DNA from 3 places in the Bradyrhizobium sp. USDA 4538 genome. Region 3 is predicted to be linked to each of the others. Evidence: predicted binding sites of a transcription regulator. Region 3 holds the regulator's gene; each other region holds the start of a gene.
The links. Region 3 encodes PhoB, which activates phosphate uptake and scavenging genes when phosphate is short. Its sites were predicted from a motif close to TGTCATNNANCTGTCAT; they were not measured.
Positions count from the first base shown of each region.

Region 1: a site for PhoB is predicted at 1,885-1,901, ahead of J2R78_RS15680 (DUF2794 domain-containing protein). Genes of this name have one in related genera too.
Region 2: a site for PhoB is predicted at 2,446-2,462, ahead of J2R78_RS22525 (esterase-like activity of phytase family protein). Genes of this name have one in related genera too.

Region 1 is NZ_JALJZE010000001.1:3,504,586-3,509,978, forward strand. Features, by position in the region: gene J2R78_RS15670 (ABC transporter permease) at 1-210, shown strand, start outside; gene J2R78_RS15675 (Bax inhibitor-1/YccA family protein) at 445-1,236, shown strand; gene J2R78_RS15680 (DUF2794 domain-containing protein) at 1,457-1,828, opposite strand; gene J2R78_RS15685 (thioredoxin family protein) at 2,356-3,117, opposite strand; gene acnA (aconitate hydratase AcnA) at 3,344-5,393, opposite strand, start outside.
Region 2 is NZ_JALJZE010000001.1:4,978,731-4,984,123, forward strand. Features, by position in the region: gene J2R78_RS22520 (enoyl-CoA hydratase-related protein) at 1-669, shown strand, start outside; gene J2R78_RS22525 (esterase-like activity of phytase family protein) at 1,046-2,398, opposite strand; gene J2R78_RS22530 (heme ABC transporter ATP-binding protein) at 2,507-3,310, opposite strand; gene J2R78_RS22535 (iron ABC transporter permease) at 3,307-4,407, opposite strand; gene J2R78_RS22540 (hemin ABC transporter substrate-binding protein) at 4,404-5,354, opposite strand; gene hemP (hemin uptake protein HemP) at 5,363-5,393, opposite strand, start outside.
Region 3 is NZ_JALJZE010000001.1:4,527,674-4,533,066, forward strand. Features, by position in the region: gene pstB (phosphate ABC transporter ATP-binding protein PstB) at 1-426, shown strand, start outside; gene phoU (phosphate signaling complex protein PhoU) at 533-1,249, shown strand; gene phoB (phosphate regulon transcriptional regulator PhoB) at 1,395-2,105, shown strand; gene J2R78_RS20390 (IS4 family transposase) at 2,338-3,423, opposite strand; gene J2R78_RS20395 (GcrA family cell cycle regulator) at 3,697-4,209, opposite strand; gene J2R78_RS20400 (aspartate aminotransferase family protein) at 4,698-5,393, shown strand, end outside.

The sequences.
Region 1 (5,393 bases), 1.0 Mb from region 3:
GGTTTTGCAACCGCGGTGTTCGGGGTGATCGCCGGCTCGATCGCGGCCTGGCTGATCGTGACTAGGCTGATGACGCTGAGTTTTATCTGGCAGGCCGGCAGCGCCGCGCTAGTCGTGGTCGCCGCGCTGGTCGTCACGGTCGGACTGGGGCTCGCCGGGACGCTGCTCGCGCTAAACCAGAAGCCGGCCTCAGTATTGCGGAATTTGTGACAAAATGTAGCGGCGCGAGCGCCGTTTTTGCCTATGATGCTAGGGCAGAGCGACATTCGGCCGCGCGTGGAAGCTTGCGTCGGATGTGTTAATTTCCCACATACCAATCGGGTCGGATAGTCGGTTTGAATGACACGGAATTAATGTTCCGCAAGCCGAGCCATCTGAGATAGATTTACGACCGGCGCCGCAAATCCCTTGCGCTCCACCGGGACCAACCACGGGAATTCGACCATGTCGGACCTAGACCGCAACTACGCTTCTCCTTTCGGCCGGGCCGCCGGGCGCATTGACGCTGCGGCCGTCGACGCCGGTCTGCGCGCCTACATGCTGCGCATCTACAACTACATGAGCATCGGCCTGGCCATCACCGGCCTCGCCGCGCTCGGCGTCTACATGGGTGCGGTGACGACCGACCAGTCGGCCGCCGTCGCCAAGTTCGGCAACGCCTATCTGACGCAGTTCGGCTACGCGATGTTCGTGAGCCCGCTGAAGTGGCTGTTCATCCTCGCCCCTCTGGCGATGGTGTTCGTCATCTCGGCCGGCATCAACCGCCTGCAGCCCGCGACCGCCCAACTCCTGTTCTGGGTGTTCTCGGCGCTGATGGGTCTGTCGCTGTCGTCGATCTTCCTGGTGTACACGCACACCTCGATCGTGCGCGTGTTCTTCATCACCGCGGCAACGTTCGGTGCGCTGAGCCTCTACGGCTACACCACCAAGCGTGACATGAGCGGCATGGGCTCGTTCCTGTTCATGGGTCTGATCGGCATCATCATCGCGAGCCTGGTCAACCTGTTCCTGGCGAGCTCGGCGCTGCAGTTCATCGTGTCGGTGGTCGGCGTGCTGGTGTTCGCGGGCCTCACCGCCTGGGACACCCAGCGGCTGAAGAACGACTACATCTACGGCTACGCCTCGCAGGGTGGCGTGATGGCAGAGCGTGCGGCAATCACTGGTGCGCTGTCGCTCTACCTGAACTTCATCAACCTGTTCACGCTGCTCCTGCAGCTGCTCGGCCAGCGCGACTAAGCGCCTCGAGCGAGCCGATCAAATCCAAGCCCCGGCCATTCCGCCGGGGCTTTTCTTTTGGGCGAGGCGAGATGTGATGTAGCCCGGATGAAGCGCAAGCGAAATCCGGGATAGGCTCATCCGCGGCTTCAACGGCCCCGGATTACGCGGAGCCTGCCATCGAGCGCGTTCGCGCGACCCGTTGGCTCCTCCGGGCTACAAGCAGACTGACCTGACGCGCTTAGACCAGCGACAGCTTGCGGTCGATCACGAACAGCACGCGTTCGAGTTCATGGCCGCGGCGCAGGATCAGGCCGGTCGCGGAAATCACGCTGTACATGCCCTGCTTGCGCGCAAGCCGGGGGTCCTTCTCGATCCGGTAGATCGGCATTTCGGATGCGCGCCGGAACACCGAGAACACGGCACGGTCCTTCAGGAAGTCGATCGCATAGTCGCGCCACTCGCCGTCGGCGACCATACGGCCGTAGAGATTGAGAATGCGGTTGAGCTCAAGTCGATTGAATGTCACGCGGTTGGGCTGAGGGGTCGCGGCGGCGGTGCGCGCCGCGGCACGACTCCCGCTCGGATCAGTGTCCTCCGAGATCAAACTCATCGAGCGCCTCCTGTCACCTCGGTGACGATCGGGTTCCGAAGGCCCCTCTCCGGGATCGTCACGAGAGTGACATGATCGCGCTAAGCGAGGGGGCCCGCAAGGGGCCAATCGCAATGCAACCGGGCCTTAACCACCGCCGCGCGCGGCGGATTGTCCGAAAAACCGCAGAGTCACGGGAACGTTAGCGGAATCATATTGCTGCCCCACTTCCGCCCATCGCCCGCCCCGCTGCCCTGCGAAAAGAAAACCCTGCGTTGGCCCGGTCCTTTCGGTTCCGGATTCCTCAGCCCCCAGCCCCCCGGGGCCGTCGGGATCGGGCCTGTTCGCAGGGGAGTCAAATCCCAACACTGGGCCAACGAAAGTTGGTCCTTTTTGTTTTGGGACCTGCGCAAGCAAGACGCGCGCGCCAAGCACCGGCGCCTTCCTTTCGGCAGATCACTGAATGCAGGTTTGTCGCCATGCGGCTGCACGAAAACATGCGTGCGACCGGCGGAAGCCGGCGCATCGCGCCTTACCGCAGCGAGGCGCTAGTGAAGTGAGGTGAAGGCAGCGCCGAGCATCGGGCCCGGCTTGTCGCGGTTGCCGTCCTGGACGTACACCGCCGCAGCATCGACACCGTCACGCGTGATGTTCTCCAGCGGCACGGTCCAGCTCCCGGACGAACCGTTCCAGTCACCGACCTTGAGGAGATTGCGCACGACGTTGTGGTAGGTGATCTCGCGGCCGCGGTTCTCGCCGCGCGCGATCGAGATCGGCACCGACTTCGAGATCGAGCAGATCCAGACCTCGCCGCGCGACACGGCCGGCGACTTCGATGCGGCGACCGACACGTTGATCTGCTTGCCGCTCAGCGTCATCGTCACGGGCACCGACATCACGCTGCCGCTCCTTTCGGTGTCCTTGATGGCGTCCTCGATACTGGCGCGATCGCTGCCGATCACATGCGCGGAGCCATTGATCACGGCTTGCGGCGTGTAGACGTCGCGGTCGCCGCGCACATGCGAATAGGCCTTCTGGCGCGCGCTGAAACGGGAATCGGCCAGCGTGTCCTTCCAGCCGAGATAGTCCCAATAGTCGATCGGCATGCTCAGCGCGATGACGTTGGGGTCCTTCGCGAGGTCACCGATGATCTTGTCCGCGGGCGGACAGGACGAGCATCCCTGCGAGGTGAAGAGTTCGACGACGGCACGCGGATCGGCGTGGGCGGGGCGGATGATCGCGACGATTGCGCAGATACCAAGGGCGCTCGACCATCGCGAGATACAGTTATAGGCCATCATCGCTGTCATACTGCGAACCAGTCGTGATGATTTCCATCCGTAATTGTACGGAGCATGAAGTCTGTCCCTGAACTTGCGTGCCCCAAAACGCGAGAAAGCGGCCTTTTCATAGGCCGCCTTCTTTTTAGCCGCTACTCACTAAGCAGTGAGGCACCGATCACAAATCCGCGTTGGAGCATGGTCCGGAAAAGTGTGAAGCGGTTTTCCGGACAGACCATGCTCAAACAAAGGGGCCTTAGGCCGCCAGTTTGCGCAGCACATAATGCAGGATGCCGCCGTTGCGATAGTAGTCGAGCTCGTCCAGCGTATCGATGCGGCAGAGCAGCGGGACATCCTTTTTGCCGCCGTCAGCGGAGACGATCTCGGCCGTTAGCGTCTGGCGCGGCTTCAGGTCGCCCTGCAGCCCGCGGATCGTGACCTTCTCGTCGCCCTTGAGGCCGAGCGAGGACCACGACGTGCCGTCCTGGAAGGTGAGCGGAAGCACACCCATGCCGACCAGGTTGGAGCGATGGATGCGCTCGAAGCTCTGGCAGATCACCGCGCGCACGCCGAGCAGGCGCGTGCCCTTTGCGGCCCAGTCGCGCGACGAGCCGTTGCCGTATTCGGCGCCGGCGAACACCACCAGCGGCACGCTCTCCTGCTGGTACTTCATCGCGGCGTCGTAGATCGACATCTGCTCGCCGTCGGGCCAGTGCCTGGTCAAACCGCCTTCCGGAATATTGCCGTCCGCGCCCTTCAGCATGAAGTTCTTGATGCGGATGTTGGCGAAGGTGCCGCGCATCATCACTTCATGGTTGCCGCGCCGCGTGCCGTACTGGTTGAAGTCGGCGGGGCGCACCTGGTGCTCGCTGAGGAACTTGCCGGCGGGCGAGGTCAGCTTGATCGAACCGGCCGGCGAGATGTGGTCGGTGGTGATCTTGTCGCCGAACATCGCGAGGATCCGCGCGTCGACCACGTCCGTGACCGGATCGGGCTGCTTCTTCATGCCTTCGAAATAGGGCGGGTTCTGCACATAGGTCGAGCTCATGTTCCAGCGATAGGTCTCGCTTTCCGTGGTCTTGATCTTGCGCCAGTTGGTATCGCCCTTGAACACGTCGGCGTACTTCTTCTTGAAGATCGTCGCGGTGACGTACTTCTTCATGAAGGCGTTGATCTCCTTGGCGGTCGGCCAGATGTCCTTGAGGAACACCGGCTTGCCGTCCTTGCCGATGCCGAGCGGCTCAACCGCGAGATCCTTGGTCACGGTGCCGGCGAGCGCATGCGCGACGACGAGCGGCGGCGAGGCGAGGTAGTTCGCCTGCACGTCGGGCGAGACGCGGCCTTCGAAGTTGCGGTTACCCGACAGCACGGCGGCGGCGACGATGCCGTTTTCGTTGATTGACTTCGAGATGTCTTCCGGCAGCGGGCCGGAATTGCCGATGCAGGTCGTGCAGCCGAAGCCGACGAGGTTGAAGCCGACCTTGTCGAGATCGGCCTGCAGGCCAGAATTGGCGAGATACTCCGCCACCACCTGGCTGCCCGGCGCGAGCGAGGTCTTCACCCACGGCTTGGCCTTGAGGCCCTTGGCGGCCGCCTTGCGCGCCAGCAGGCCGGCACCGATCAGCACGCTCGGATTCGAGGTGTTGGTGCAGGAGGTGATCGCCGCGATCACGACGTCGCCATGGCCGAGATCGAAGTCACGGCCCTCGACCGCATAACGCTTCTGCTCGCCCTCGGGCTTCTTGTATTCGCCGACCAGCGCGGTCGCGAAACCGGTCGACACCGCCGGCAGCGCGATGCGGCCTTCGGGGCGCTTCGGTCCGGCCATCGACGGCACGACGTCGCCGAGGTCGAGCGTCAGCGTGGTGGTGAACACCGGGTCAGTCGACTTGGCGGTACGGAACAGGCCCTGCGCCTTGGCGTAGGACTGCACCAGCTTGACGCGATCGGCCTTGCGGCCCGAGGTCTTCAGGTAATCGATGGTCGCGGCGTCGACCGGGAAGAAGCCGCAGGTCGCGCCATATTCGGGCGCCATGTTGCCGATGGTCGCCTTGTCCGCGACCGAGAGATAGTCGAGGCCCGGGCCGAAGAACTCGACGAACTTGCCGACCACGCCGAGCTTGCGCAGCATCTGGGTGACGGTCAGCACGAGGTCGGTGGCGGTCACGCCTTCCTTGAGCTGGCCCTTGAGCTTGAAGCCGACCACTTCGGGCAGCAGCATCGACAGCGGCTGGCCGAGCATGCAGGCCTCCGCCTCGATGCCGCCGACGCCCCAGCCGAGCACGGCGAGGCCGTTGACCATCGTG
Region 2 (5,393 bases), 450 kb from region 3:
GGCGCGGGACCCTGCTTCTCGGCGGGCTACGATCTCTCCGCCGACAACCGCGTCGACCAGCCCTATCACTCGGCATCCGGGCCCGGCCAGTGGTCGCGCCATGTCGTCGAGGGCTGGTTCTCGATCTGGGATCTCGCAAAGCCCGTGATCGCGCAGGTGCACGGCTATTGCCTCGCCGGCGGCACCGAGCTCGCGACCGCCTGCGACGTGGTCTACGTCGCCGACGACGCCCAGATCGGCTATCCGCCGGTGCGGCTGATGAGCCCGCCCGACATGCAGTATCACCCGTGGCTGGTCGGCATGCGTCGCGCGATGGAATTGATGTTGACGGGCGACGCGATGTCGGGCCGCGAGGCCGCCGAATGGGGCTATGCGACCCGGTCGTTTCCGCTCGCCGAGTTGGAGGCGAAGACGCTGGATTTCGCCGAGCGCGCGGCCAAGGTGCCGATCGAGCTGCAGCAGCTCAACAAGCGCAGCGTCCACCGCGCGATGGAAATCATGGGCGCCCGCGCCGCGATGCGGGCCGGCACCGAGATCCAGGCGCTGGCCTTCACGACCGAGGCCAGCAAGGCCTACATGGCGGGCTTCCGCCGCGACGGCGGCAGCGTGAAGGCCCAGCTCGACCAGCGCGACACGACGTTCGGAGATTACCGGACGAAGAAGGAGTGACGATCACGCAAGCCGCGCGCTGAGCTGTATCGCCGTCAGCCTGAGGAGGCCGCAAAGCGGCCGTCTCGAAGGGCGGCGGCCCGGCTGTCTCCATGCGGCTGCATCGGGGCCGTGCATCCTTCGAGGCTCGCCCAGCGGCGCGATTGCGCCGCTGGCTCGCACCTCCAGCGACAAAGGCGAAGCCTTTGCGCGGGGATGACGGAATGGCCGTCGTGCCGGGATGAGCATCACGCTATCCGCATATTCGCTGTCATGTCCCGCCTTGAGCGGGGCATCCAGTACGCCGCGGCTTGTCCGTTGAGCTCGGGCGCCTCTGGAATACTAGGTCGCCCGGTCGAGCCGGGCGACGACACTGTTGTGGGTGGCGAGCACCGCCTCACTTCGCCTTCAGGAAGTCGCCGACCTCGAGCAGTACGAACTCGTCGTCATCGGCCTTGTTCGGGTCGCGGCTCGAGGAGAACGGCAGGTTGTTGTCGTTGCCGACGATGATGTGGGTCTCGTCGACCCGGTCGACATTCTCGATGGTGAAGAACGGGAAGGTGTAGACGCCGTCGTTGAGCGGCTTGCGGGCCTTCTTGTTGGGATCGCGGATCTTCATCAGGTCGATATAGGCGATCTTGCGCACGGGCTTGCCGACATTGGCGTCGGACAGCTCGATCTTGTAGACGCGCTTGAACTTGGCGAGGTCAGGGAAACAGTTCTCGCCGCGCTGGCCTTGCGGGCAGGCCTTGTCGGCGGTGCCTTCGCCATTGTCGCGTTCGATGACGAGGCCCTGGGCCGGATCGATCATGTTGAAGTCGCCGATCGCATTGCCGTTCTGCTCGAACACATACAGCCAGTAGCGTCCGGTGAACTTCTCCGCCGCGACGTCGAATTCCAGGATGCGTGAGGCCTCCTTGCCGTCGACCTTCTCCCAATCCTTCTTGTCGGCATCCCACAGCGGCCCCTCGAGCAGGCCGTAAAGGAACTTGCCGTCCTTGGAGGAAGCAAAACCTTCATAGCCCTTGGAGCGGCGCAGGTTGACGTTGGTGTAGCTGGCGCCGGGCGCGCCGGGCGACTGCACCGCCCAGTGATCCGGCGAACGCACCGGCTTGCCGTCGGCGACGGTCTCGAACACGGCGAGGATCTTGCCGGTCTTGTCGGCCTTGAGGATGTAGGGCCCGAATTCATCGCCGATCCAGAAAATGTCGTTGATGATCTGGAAGCCCTCGGTGTCGAAATCGGCACCGGTCAAATAGCGCTTGGCGGTGTCCTCGTGGACGATGCGGAACGGCACCTTCCTGTCGGGATCGTGCAGGAACACGGTCTCCTGACGCTCGATCTTGCCGCTCGCCCAGTCGATCTTGTGCCGGTTCAGGTACAGCATCGAGTCCGCCGAGTTGTAGCGCGAGCCCATGCCGTTGTCGGTGATCACCCAGAACGAGCCGTCGGGCATCACCTTGATGCCGGAATGGCCCTGCAGCGGCTGGCCCTTGAACGGCAGCGACACGCCGGTCGGCCGCTCGTACGATTTGCCCATCACGGTGCCGATGGCGTCGACGCGCTTGCCGGTGGTGTATTTGCCCGAGGTCTTCAGATCATCAGGGGCGTCGGCGGGCGCGTCGATGAAGCTCTCCGCCGGCATCACGGCGTGTCCCGCCAGCGTCGCCGGGAATTCGCCCTCACCCTGCGCGAATGCCGATGTGGCGAGCAGGATCGAGGCGACGGAGCAGAGCAGGGACAGGCGCATGGTTGATCTCCCAAAGGATAAACGATGCGGTGTTCTCCGAGCCGCCTGTTACAGCCACCTGACAGTTTTGTGAACCGCGGATGTTGCGGCGGGATAAGGCTTGCGGCGTTACGTCGCCTTGCCCGCCGGCTGCATCGTCTGCGGCAGCAGGAACGGCACGCCACCTCCGGTATAGGCGATCGCAGCGTCGATCTCGAAGATCTCGCGCAGCGTCTCGGCCTTCATCGCCGCCGTACGGTCGCCGTCGACGGCAAGCCGGCCGCGGTGCAGCAGCAGGATGCGGTCGGCGAACCGCATCGCGAGGTTGAGGTCGTGCAGGATCGCGATCACCGCGGTGCCGCGGGCGGCGCGCCGCCGGGCCGTTTCGACCAGGTCGATCTGGTGCCGCAGATCGAGGCTCGAGGTCGGCTCGTCCAGCAGCAACAGTCCCGGTCCATGCAGCGCTTCGCCGCAGGCGAGCTGCACCAGCACGCGGGCGAAATGCGCCCGCTGCTGCTCGCCGCCGGACAGTGTCGGCAATTGCCTGAAACGGAAACGCGCGAGCCCGACCTCGTCGAGCGCCGCCTCAACCAGCGCCCGCGCCACGGCACGCGGGCTTTCGCCGGCGCCCATGCTGACGATTTCCTCGACGGTGAACGGGAAGGTGACGCTGACGTGCTGCGACAGCATCGCGCGGTGCTGCGCCAGCGCGCGTGGTCCGTAAGTTTGCAGGTCGCGCTGCCTCAGCCTGATCGCCCCGCGCGACGGACGCAGGTCGCCCGACAGCATCCGCAGCAGAGTCGATTTGCCGGCGCCGTTGGGACCGACGATCGCGACCATCTCGCCGGCGCCGATCTGCAGCGACACCGCATCGACCAGATCAGTGCCGCCGACCGTCATCGATACCGACTGTGCTTCGAGCAGGGCCGTCATAGCGACACCAGCCCGCGCTGCCGCAGCAGCATGGCGAGGAAGAACGGCGCGCCGATCGCTGCCGTCAGGATGCCGATCGGCATTTCCGCAGGTGCCACGATGGTGCGCGCCACGGTGTCGGCGCCGACCAGGAGGATGGCACCGAGCAGTGCGGACGCCGGCAGCAGGAGCCGATGCGCGGGCCCGATCACCAGCCGCAACAGATGCGGCACCACGATGCCGACGAAGCCGACCACGCCGCAGACCGAGACCGCGACGCCGGTCATCGCCGACACCAGCACGATCGAGATCCGCTTCAGCCGTTCGACGTCGACGCCGCTGTGGAACGCCTCGGCCTCGCCGAGCACCAGCACGTCGAGCCCGCGCGCGATCGAGAGGCAGGCGACCAGCGCGACCGCCAGCACCGGCGCCAGCGCCGTGAGCTTGCTCCAGGTCGCACCGCTGAGCGAGCCGAGCAGCCAGAAGGTGATGTCGCGAAGCTGGCGATCGTCGGCGACGAACACCAGAAGGCCGATGCCGGCATTGGCGATCGCGGCGATCGCAAGCCCGGCCAGCAGGAAGATCGCAATCGATGTCCGGCCGCCGCGGCTGGCGATGCCGTAAAGCACGATGGTCGTGATCAGCGAGCCGGCAAAGGCCGCGATCGGCAGCAGCTGGTGTTGCAGGAAGCGCAGGCTTTCGCCGAGATGGCTGTCAGTGAACACGATCGCCGCCGCCGCGGCAAACGCGCCGCCGGAGGAGACGCCGACAAGCGCGGGGTCGGCGAGGGGATTGCGGAACAGGCCCTGCATGATCGAGCCTGATAAGGCAAGGAGTCCGCCGACCATCGCCGCCGCTGCGATCCGCGGGATGCGGATCGACCACACCACGAGCTGGTCGCGTGCGAGCAGCGGGTTGGCGACACGATCAGCCCATAGCCCGAGCGCTGCCGGAAGCCGCGCCATTGGAATGCCGGCGGCCCCGACCGTCAGGGCGACCAGGGCGGTGCCTGCGAGCGCCGCAAGCAGGCAGAGCAGGGTGAGTGTCGCGGCCGGCCGCAGCGACATGCCGGCGCGCCGTCGTTTCGCACGCCGGCGGCGTTCGGCCAGCACGCTCATTGCCGGCAATTCGCGGTCAGCGCTGCCGGCCTGAAGTTATCGGCCTCCGGCGCCAGCGCCGGATAAAGCTTGACCGAGAGGTCGCGTGCCGCGGCCGCGGTCCGCGGCCCGAAGCCGAGCAGATAAAGGCCTTCCATCGAGATGAAGGCCTTGTTGGCCGCGACCGGCGTCAGCGCGAAGGCCGGATGCGCGAACACGGCCTCCGACGTCAGCGAGTCCTTGCCGCGATCGATCGACAGCACGACATCCGGTTTCGCCGCCACGATGGCCTCGTCATTGACCGGCTTGTAGCCGTCGTAACCGTCGATGGCGTTGACGCCGCCGGCAAGCCGGATGATCTCGTCGGCCGCGGTCTTGTGGCCCGCCGCCATCGCCCGGCCGTTCAACAGCGACATCACGAACATCACGCGCACCGGCTTGGTCACCCGAGCACGCAGCGCGCGCAGTTGCGCGAGATCGCTCTCCACCGCCGTGGTCAGGCAGGCGGCGCGCGGATCGGCGCCCATGGCGTGGCCTACCAGTCTGATCTTCTCGACCAGCCCGGCCTCCGAGAACGTCTCCGGCACCAGCACCAGCGGCACCTTGGCCGCCTCGAGCACGTCCATGGTCTCCTTCGGTCCTGAGCCCTGCACCGCGAGCACCAGCGACGGGTGCAGGCCAAGCACGCCCTCCGGCGACAGCTGGCGCATGTAGCCGACGTCGGGCTTCTCGCGCAGCGCAGCCGGCGGGTAGAGGCTGGTCGCATCGACGCCGGCGATGCGGTCCTCGAAGCCGAGGGCATAGAGGATCTCGGTGATCGCGCCGCCGATCGAGACGATCCGCGACGGATTGTCGATCACGACGTCGCGGTCGCGTGCGTCATGCACGGTGATGCCCTCGGCCGTCGCGGCTTCGATCGGCAGCAGACAGGAGAAGGCGAGCAAAGCGAGCGTGCGACAAATTGTCATCGGGGCCGTCACTTGGTCAGGATCAGCTTGTTCTGCGAG
Region 3 (5,393 bases):
CTCTACGAGAAGATCTCGAAGTCCGAGATGGACGACCGGGTCGAGAAGGCGCTGCGCGGCGGCGCGCTGTGGAACGAGGTCAAGGACAAGCTGAACGCCTCCGGCCTGTCGCTCTCCGGCGGCCAGCAGCAGCGCCTGTGCATCGCGCGCACCGTGGCGGTGCGCCCCGAGGTGATCCTGTTCGACGAGCCGTGCTCGGCGCTCGACCCGATCTCGACCGCCAAGGTCGAGGAACTGATCCAGGAGCTCTCCGAGGACTACACGATCGCGATCGTCACCCACAACATGCAGCAGGCGGCGCGCGTCTCCGACAAGACCGCCTTCATGTATCTCGGCGAGCTGATCGAGTTCGACGACACCAACAAGATCTTCACCTCACCGAGCGATCGGCGCACCCAGGACTACATCACCGGCCGGTTCGGTTGACCGGCGCATGATCCGGAAAAGTGGAAACCGGTTTTCCGATCAGGTCATGCTAAAATTCAGGACACGAAGCCATGATCCCCGGGATCATGGTTGAGGGAGACAAGCGATGGCTTCTGAACATACCGCCAAGGCATTCGACAGCGACCTGCAGGAGTTGACCCGCCTGGTCGCCGAGATGGGCGGCCTGGTCGAACGAATGATTACCGAGTCGGTCGACGCGCTGATCCGTCGCGACGTCGCGCTCGGCAAGCGCGTGGTCGCCGCCGACATCGAGATCGACAATCTGCAGCGCAACATCGAAGAGCGCGCGGTGCTGACGATCGCGCGCCGCCAGCCGATGGCGATCGACCTGCGTGAGATCGTCAGCGCGATGCGCGTCGCCACCGATCTCGAGCGGATCGGCGACCTCGCCAAGAACATGGGCAAGCGCGTCGCGGCGCTGGAGAGCGATTTCCAGCCGCTGAAGCTGATCCGCGGCCTCGAGCACATGACCGACCTCGTGCTGTCGCAGGTCAAGTCGGTGCTCGACGCCTATGCCGCGCACGACCTGCCGGCGGCGATGAACGTCTGGAAGGGCGACGAGGAGGTCGATGCGATCTGCACCTCGCTGTTCCGCGAACTGCTCACCTACATGATGGAAGATCCGCGCAACATCTCGTTCTGCATCCATCTGATGTTCTGCGCCAAGAACATCGAGCGGATCGGCGATCACGCCACCAATATCGCCGAGACCGTGTTCTACATGATCGAGGGCCAGCAGATCACCGACAAGCGCCCGAAGGGGGACATGACCACTTTTGCCACCACGGTGCCGGGCAACTGAGGCATGATCGGCAAGCACGGAACCGGCAAGAGCGAAACTGGATGATCCTCGCGACAAATCGTTTCCGCGGGGACTATGCTCAAGGAAGTAAGCGTTTCGGTTTGCGTCTGGGCAACGGATCACCACAGAGAAAGAACTTAGACCGATGAGCGCACGCATTCTGGTAGTCGAAGACGAGGAAGCGCTGACGACGCTGTTGCGCTACAATCTCGATGCGGAAGGCTACGATGTCGAGACGGTGGGGCGCGGCGACGATGCGGATACACGGCTGAAGGAGCGCGTTCCCGACCTCGTGGTGCTGGACTGGATGCTGCCGGGCCTGTCCGGCATCGAACTGTGCCGCCGCCTGCGGGCGCGGCCCGAGACCAAGCAGCTTCCGATCATCATGCTGACCGCGCGCGGCGAGGAAAGCGAGCGCGTGCGCGGGCTTGCCACCGGCGCGGACGATTACATCGTCAAGCCGTTCTCGGTGCCGGAGCTGCTGGCGCGGGTGAAGGGCCTCTTGCGCCGCGCCAGCCCGGAGCGGCTTGCGACCGTGCTGACCTATGGCGACATCGAGCTCGACCGCGAGAAGCGCCGCGTGGCGCGCTCGGGCCGTCCGATCGATCTCGGGCCGACCGAGTATCGCCTGCTCGAATTCTTCCTCGAGCATCCCGGCCGCGTGTTCAGCCGCGAGCAACTGCTCGACAGCGTCTGGGGCCGCGACATCTACATCGATGAGCGCACCGTCGACGTGCATATCGGCCGCCTGCGCAAGCTGCTCAATCCGGGCCGCGAGCAGGATCCGATCCGCACCGTGCGCGGCGCCGGCTACGCGCTCGACGACCGCTTTGCCAAGGCCGAGCCACAGCCGTAACGGCCATGCGGCATTCATAAACCGCAACACGGCGTCGTCCCGGCGCAAGCCCATAGGCGCTAAGATAGTTTGATCATAGTCTGATAGTGGCGCTTATGTCTGGGTGGCTCGCGTAGATGTCGCCGGAGAGCGTGACTGGCTCTGCAGAGTAGAGCGATTGCGGGCTGTGGAATGATCGCTTGCCGTAGCGAAGCTACGAGCTGGCGCAGCAGACGCCACGTCACTGGGTGGGTCAGGCGGCGTCGGCCAAGCGGGGAGAGTCTTCGAGTTCGTCGACGAGCGGCTCGAGCAATAGAATGATCAGCAGATGAGCGAGGATATGGGGTCTGGCGGACCGCTCGTCGGTTCCGGGAGGTCCCTTCAGGCCAATCAGGCTTTTCAGCCGCTTGAAGCCGAGCTCAATGCGCCATCGCAGCCGATAGAGGGCGAGGATATCTGCAGTCGTGAAGTCCTCTGGCCTGAGTGAGGTCACCAGGATCACCCAATCTGCGGCGTCAAGTGTTTGCCTGGAGAGCTGATGACCTCCCTTTTGTGCAGTCCGGCGCGCCTTGCGTCGCGCAGCCGCAGCAGCTTGCGCCGGCTTCTTCGCGGCAACCAGACGCACTGCGAGCGGCGGCGCACCTGACTTGCGCTTTATCCAAATCGGCCGATCGATCAGGCCACGCGCCGAGGCGTTGCGCAGTTCGGCAGTGAGGTCAACAAGATTACCTTCGGCATCGAGCCAGCGCGCGCTCTTCCAGCCGGCCCGGATCACGAAGTCCGCATCGGCATCGACGAGATGCGCCATGCGCTCCGGTTGCAGATAGGCGCGATCGGCAAGACGGATCTCACCGGCAACCGCCGGTATCCGATCCAGCGTCTCGCCCGCTCGCTGATCGGTCAGTTCGAAGTGACCAAAGCGCTCCTGCGGAAGATCGAACGCGCTATGGATACGCCACACTGCGTTCTTGTTCCTGCCGCTCGTCCCAGCCTTGGGGACCGTCGTGGCGTCAACAATACGGATCAGACGACCGCGGCTCGCCTTCGGCGCCGCGGCGGCAAGCGCCTGCTCGACCAAGATTGCCAGCCAATCTCCGCACTGACGTAAGCGATACAACAGAGCCACGTTGGAGATATCGACAAGCCCAACCGACGTGGCCCATGCCGCCGTCAACCGCAGCCCTTTCTCACCAAGGCAATAAGCCAAGATCAGGCGCAGCAAGTCGACCGCATTGCTGATCTCCCGCGGACGGACAAACGCCTTCGTCTTGCGCGCGCTAATGTTCAGAGCCTCGGCTCCGCCAAGTCGGGCGACAACGCGCGCCCAATCTTTGTTCACAAGCGATTCGTGTGCCATTCCATCTTGGAATCACAAGCGAATCCAAGGCGCAAATCCTATTTTAGCGCCTATGGGCGAAAGCCAGGACCCATACGCCGCGGCCAGTGCAATCGGCACGCGGCCAGACGGCTTTCTAACAACACGCATTAGTGGTTATGGGTCCCGGCTTTCGCCGGGACGACGCCGGTGATGTAATGGGCTACGCATCACACAAAAAAATCCCCGCTTTCGCGGGGATTTGTTTTTGAGGTCTTCCGTCGTTTTCCCGAGTGCTCACTTGATCTGCGGTTTCGCCGACGGCCGGCGGCGATCGGCGGCGGGCTGGTAGGCGACGCGCGAGTGATGCGCGCAATAGGGCAGGCCGGCGAGCGCCTTGCCGCCGCAGAAGAAGAATTCCGGGCTCGAGGGATCGCCGACCGGCCAATGACAGGTGGCCTCGTTGAGCTCCAGCAGCGAGAGCCGCTGGCTCATCGGCACCACATTGTCGTAGGAGATCGGATCGGGCTCCATCTCGACCTCGAAGGCGTGCGCCAGCGCGGTGTTGCCGCGAGAGACCGGACGCGCCACCCGCATCATGTGCTGGGCCGGGCGAGCCTTGCGCTGCCGCGGCGCGGCCGTGGAGGGTGCCTTGGCGCGGCCGGAGAGGCCGAGCCGATGCACTTTGCCGATCACGGCGTTTCGCGTCACATTGCCAAGTTCCGCCGCGATCTGGCTGGCCGACAGGCCGGACTCCCAGAGTTTCTTCAGCTGCTCGACGCGATCGTCGGACCAGGTCAATACAGTCATCGCATTCTTCCCTTCGCGTAGCGCCGGCCAATCATTGGAGCGGCGCTGCGAGCCAATCTGGACAAATATCCCTGCGGCCAGAATCCCTTAGCCCTCGCCGGGCACGGTGTTGCGCCCGAACGTTTACGCGAGACACAAAGGCTACTTAGAGGGTCCAGTACCGCCGCACGAGATGTCGTACCCGACAGGCCAAACGCTACAATATGGCGTGACTCTGGCGCAAGAGTCCGCGGCCGTGCGTCCACATGTTCCCACACAGTTAAGCATTGCCATGAGGCTTTTCCACCGCACCGGAATGCTCCAGATTGCGCTCGTTTCGCATTGCAGGAAGGCCACTTCGTGGCGATTGACACTTACCGACCGCAGCATAGAATGCCCGCCACGTGCCGCCCGCAAAGGCGGCCGTTTTGTTTTCCGAAGCTGGCCGTTGCTGCGCTGGCGTCAAGGCGCAGCGGCAATTGTCGGCTTAAAAACCGTCAGTGATCGCCATGACCAACGCTGCCACGTCGCATCTGCTCCCCGTCTTCGCCAGGGTCGATCTCGGCTTCGAGCGCGGCGAGGGCGCCTGGCTGATCGCAACCAACGGCGACCGCTATCTCGATTTCACCTCGGGCGTCGCGGTCAACGCGCTCGGGCACGCGCATCCGCATCTGGTCAAGGCGCTGCAGGAACAGGCGACCAAGCTCTGGCACATGTCGAACCTGTTCAAGAGCCCGGACGGCGAGGTGCTTGCCGCACGGCTGTGCGAGCAGAGCTTTGCCGACTTCGTGTTCTTCTGCAATTCCGGCGCCGAAGCGATGGAGGGCGTGATCAAGCTGGTCCGCCACTATCACTTCTCCAAGGGCCATGGCGAGCGCTACCGCATCATCACCTTCGAGGGCGCCTTCCACGGCCGCACGCTGGGCACGCTGGCGGCGACAGGCTCGGCGAAATATCTCGAAGGCTTCGGCCCGCCGATGGACGGCTTCGACCAGGTGCCGCATGGCGACATCGAGGCGGTGAAGAAGGCGATCGGCCCGCACACCGCCGGCATCCTGATCGAGCCGGTGCAGGGCGAGGGCGGCGTGCGCTCGGCGCCGCAGGCGTTCTTCAAGGCACTGCGCGCGCTGTGTGACGAGCACGGCCTGCTGCTCGCCTTCGACGAGGTGCAGACCGGCATGGGCCGCACCGGCGAGCTGTTCGCC